2 regions of the Protofrankia sp. CiP1_Cm_nod4 genome follow, and region 1 is predicted to be linked to the other one. Evidence: riboswitches for the same ligand, from Rfam matches in the RefSeq annotation. Region 1 holds a riboswitch; the other holds the start of a gene.
The links. A riboswitch is a leader RNA that binds a small molecule or an ion and turns the genes downstream of it on or off. The one in region 1 is predicted to bind S-adenosylmethionine.
Positions count from the first base shown of each region.

Region 2: linked by a shared signal. The riboswitch ahead of thrC (threonine synthase) and the one ahead of AC5LSR_RS06365 (aminotransferase class V-fold PLP-dependent enzyme) in region 1 are both predicted to bind S-adenosylmethionine.

Region 1 covers NZ_CEVIVC010000020.1:67-2,261, reverse strand. The annotation lists gene AC5LSR_RS06370 (VOC family protein) at 1-429, shown strand, start outside; SAM riboswitch class IV at 641-753, shown strand; partial or broken gene AC5LSR_RS06365 (aminotransferase class V-fold PLP-dependent enzyme) at 789-2,195, shown strand, end outside.
Region 2 covers NZ_CEVIVC010000133.1:10,703-12,897, forward strand. The annotation lists gene AC5LSR_RS19565 (glucosyl-3-phosphoglycerate synthase) at 80-1,051, opposite strand; SAM riboswitch class I at 1,084-1,201, shown strand; gene thrC (threonine synthase) at 1,211-2,195, shown strand, end outside.

The DNA of each region.
Region 1 (2,195 bases):
GTCGGGGACGTGGGACGCGCCCGGGCGTTCTACGAGCGGCTGGGCTGGCAGGGCCAGGAGCTCGAGGAGACCGTGTTCTTCCAGGCCGGCGGCACCGTGCTGGTGCTCTGGGGACGCGACAGGCTGGCCCGCGACTGCGGTATCGCCGAGGGAAGCGCCGCCACGGGGAGCACCGCCGGGCGGGCGGACGGGTTCGGCGGTGTCGCGCTCGCGCACAACGTCCGCTCCAGGGCGGAGGTCGACGACGTCATCGCGGCGGCGCAACGGGCGGGGGCCACGGTCACCCGTCCCGCGGCCGAGACGTTCTACGGCGGCTACGCGGGGGTCTTCACCGACCTCGACGGCCACGTCTGGGAGATCGCCCACAATCCCGGTCTCCCGTTCGCCGCAGACGGCTCGATCATCGTCCCGGACCTCGGCGGCCCGTGACCGCTGCCGCCGGGACGGGCCGTCCGGCGGCTCCCGCCCGGCGTGGCCGCGGGCGGGAGCCGCGTCCTGTTCGGCGGGGTCCGGCCGGGTTCCCGGCCGGGGCGCCCAGCTCCTGATCGGTGATGCGGCCGGTGGAGGGGTCCGGGGGCCGTCCGCCGGAGCTGGCGCCACCGCCGGGCACGTGTCCGACATCCCCGGTATGCTCGGCACAGGTCATGAGCGCCAGCGTCAAGCCCCGGCTTGCTGGCCGGCAACCCTCCTCCGCGGTGGGGTGCCCCGGGTGAGGACCAGGCCGTAGCCGCGTGGCTGCGGTAAGCGCGGACCCGCCTTCCGGGTCCGGTGGACCCGTGAGGAGTGCTGTGACCGCCCCTGCCGCCATCCAGACCCCCGTCCGTCCGCGGCCGGGGGAGCCGTCTGCCGTGGCCGTGGACGGCGTCGCCGCCAGCGCCCAGCCGCTGCCGGTGGGGCCGCTGCTGCCGGTCGTCGGCGCGGATCTGCGCGTTCCGCTCGTCCAGGGCGGGCAGGAGCGCTACGCCAACCTCGACTACGCCGCGTCCGCCCCGTGCCTGTCCGCCGTGGCGGCCAGGGTGGAGGAGATCCTGCCGTTCTACGCCAGCGTCCACCGCGGCGCCGGCTACGCCTCCCAGGTGACCACGGCGCTGTACGAGTCGGCGCGCGGGACGGTCGGCGCCTTCGTCGGCGCGCGGCCCACGGACGTCGTGGTGTTCACCCGCAACACCACCGACGCGCTCAACCTGCTCGCCCGCTGCCTGCCCGGGACGGCGGCCGGCGGCCATCCGGACGACAGCCCGGGCCGCGGGGCGGACGCCGGCCGCTCGGACGGCGACGGCCGGGCGGGGGACGCCGGCCCTGGCGACGTGCTGTTCCTCGATGTCGAGCATCACGCGAACCTGCTGCCCTGGCGTGCCGTCCGGCACCGCTGCCTGCCGGCCGCGGGCACCGTCGGCGCGACCCTCGACCGTCTCCGGCGGGCGCTGGCGCACCGGCCGGCCTGCCTCGTCGCCGTGACGGGCGCGTCGAACGTGACCGGCGAGGTCGTCCCCGTCGCCGAGATCGCCAGGATCGCGCACGCCCACGGCGCGCGGATCGTCGTGGACGCCGCGCAGCTGGCGCCGCACCGCCGCGTCGACATGGCCGCCTGGGACGTCGACTACGTCGCGCTGTCCGCCCACAAGCTCTACGCGCCCTACGGCGCCGGGGCGCTGATCGGCCGCGCGGACTGGCTCGACGCCGCGCCGCCGTACCTCGCCGGCGGCGGTGCCGTGGCCGGCGTGACCGGCACCACCGCCACCTGGAAGGCCGCCCCGGAGCGGCACGAGGCGGGCTCCCCCAACTCGCTCGGCGCGGCCGCCCTGGCCGCGGCCTGCCAGGTGCTGGCCGCGCTCGCGCCCGGCGCCCTCGAGCGCCACGAGGCCGCGCTGCGTGACCATCTTGTCGCCGGGCTGTCCGGGCTGCCAGGTGTGGAGATCCCGCGGATCTGGGCGGACGCGTCCGACCGGCTCGGCGTGGTGACCTTCACCGTGCCCGGCGACAGCGCCGCGCGGGCGGCCGCCTACCTGTCCGCCGAGCACGGCATCGGCGTGCGCGACGGCCGTTTCTGCGCCCATCCGCTGCTCGCCCGGCTGGGCCTGCCGGGCTCCGCCCTGCGGGCAAGCGTCGGCGTCGGCACCCGCTCCGACGACATCGACCGGCTCGTCACGGCACTGCGTACCTACCTGCGCGACGGCCCGGGCTGGACCTACCAG
Region 2 (2,195 bases), on a different contig from region 1:
CGTCCGGGATGATCTGCCTGTCCGGGGTGATCCGGGCCCTGCCCGTGGCGGCCCGCCCGGCGCGGCGGGGCCCGGTCAGTCAGCCGCTTTCCACCGGGCCGTGGTACAGCCGGGCGTAGCGGGCGGCGTACTCCGGAATAGTGATCATAGGTGGCCGCTCCCGCACCACCACCTGATGGGTGCGCGGCTCCAGCCCGCTGTCACCGCGCCCGAACTGGGTCAGCGTCCCGCCGAGGGAGCCGGCGTGGACACCCAGCCTGCTCCACGCCGCGTGGATGATCTCCGCGGCCATCCGTCCAAGGGCCTCGTCGGACTGGTGGCGGTGGACCTTGCGGCCGACCTCGACCTGGGCGAGGGCGTCCACTCCCAGCAGCGAGAGCACGTCCACGACCTGGGCGAACTCGATGCCGTAGCCGGAGACGAACGGCAGCTGTTCGAGCAGGGCCCGCCGGCCGGCGAACTCACCGGCCAGCGGCTGCACCAGCCCGGCGAGCTGCGGCCAGTGCAGGTTGAGCAGGGGACGCGCGACGAGTTCGGTGACCCGGCCGCCACCGCCGGGCAGCAGCCCCCCGGCCAGCGGCCGGTCGTAGGACGCCTTGACGTAGGAGACCGCGCACTCGGTCAGCAGCGGCCCGAGCAGCCCGGTGACCAGGCTCGCGTCGAAGTCCTCCAGATCGGCGTCGACGAAGACCACGATGTCCCCGGACGTGGCGTACAGGGACTTCCACAGGGCCTCGCCCTTGCCGGCGACCCGTCCGTAGCCGGTGAGGATGCGCTCCTCGGCGAACACCGCCGCGCCCGCGGCGGCCGCCTCGGAGGCGGTCGCGTCCACCGACCCCGGATCGATGACGACGATCTCGTCGACGAGAGGCACCGCGGCCATAAGATCGCGGCGGACCGCCGAGACGATCGCGCCGACGGTGGCCGCCTCGTTCAACGCGGGCAGCACCACGCTGATCGGCCCTGCCTTACGGGCCAGTAGTTCCCCTGGTGAGAAGTCCCGCCCGTAGTACGTCCTATGCTCGAACCAACGGTATACGTCAGACCGCACACGGACTACAGTACGGACTGACAACCGCATACGGCTCATCCAGAGGGGCAGAGGGACCGGCCCAGTGAAGCCCCGGCAACCACCCGCATCAGTGCGTGGCAGGTGCTAATTCCGTCCTGAGACGCATCCGGCTCTCGGGAAAGATGAGGAGTTTCACAGATGACAGTCGCTCCCGAGCGCCTCGCAACGATCAGCCCGGACGTCGTCAATCCCGCGGTTGCCCTGTCATGTCGCCACTGCGGCGCCACCTATCCGCTCTCCCCGACGCATGTCTGTATCGAGTGCTTCGCCCCGCTGGAGATTGCCTACGACGACTCCGTGCTACGCCGGGTCACCCGGGCGTCCATCGAGGCCGGCCCCGCCAGCCTGTGGCGCTATGTCGGGCTGCTGCCCGCCGGCCACGACCCCGCGCGCCGGGTGTCGCTCGGCGCGGGCTGGACGCCGCTGCGCCCGGCCCCCCGCCTCGCCGCCGAGCTCGGGATGCGGACACTGTGGGTCAAGGACGACACCGCGAACCCCACCCACTCGTTCAAGGACAGGGTCGTGTCGGTGGCGCTGTCGGCCGCGCGCGAGCACGGGTACACCACGGTCGCCTGCGCGTCCACCGGCAACCTGGCCCAGTCGGTGGCAGCGCACGCCGCGTCCGCCGGGCTACGTTCGGTTGTGCTGATCCCGCATGATCTGGAGGACGGCAAGACCGTGTCGACCGCCGTCTACGGCGGCACGCTGGTCGCGATCGAGGGCAACTACGACGACGTCAACCGTCTGTGCAGCGAGCTCTCCGGCGAGTACGAATGGGCGTTCGTCAACGTCAACGTGCGGCCGTTCTACGCCGAGGGCTCCAAGACACTCGGCTACGAGGTCGCCGAACAGCTCGGCTGGCGGCTGCCGGAGCAGGTCGTGGTACCGATCGCGTCCGGGTCGCTGCTGACGAAGATCGACAAGGCGTTCGGTGAGCTCGGCCGGCTCGGCCTGGTGGAGCCGACCCCGCACCGGGTCTTCGGCGCGCAGGCGCAGGGCTGCAACCCGGTCGCGGCGGCCTTCGCCCGCGGGGCGGACACGGTCGCACCGGTGAAGCCGTCCACCATCGCCAAGTCGCTGTCGATCGGCAGCCCGGCGGACGGCCCGTACGCCCTCGACGTGG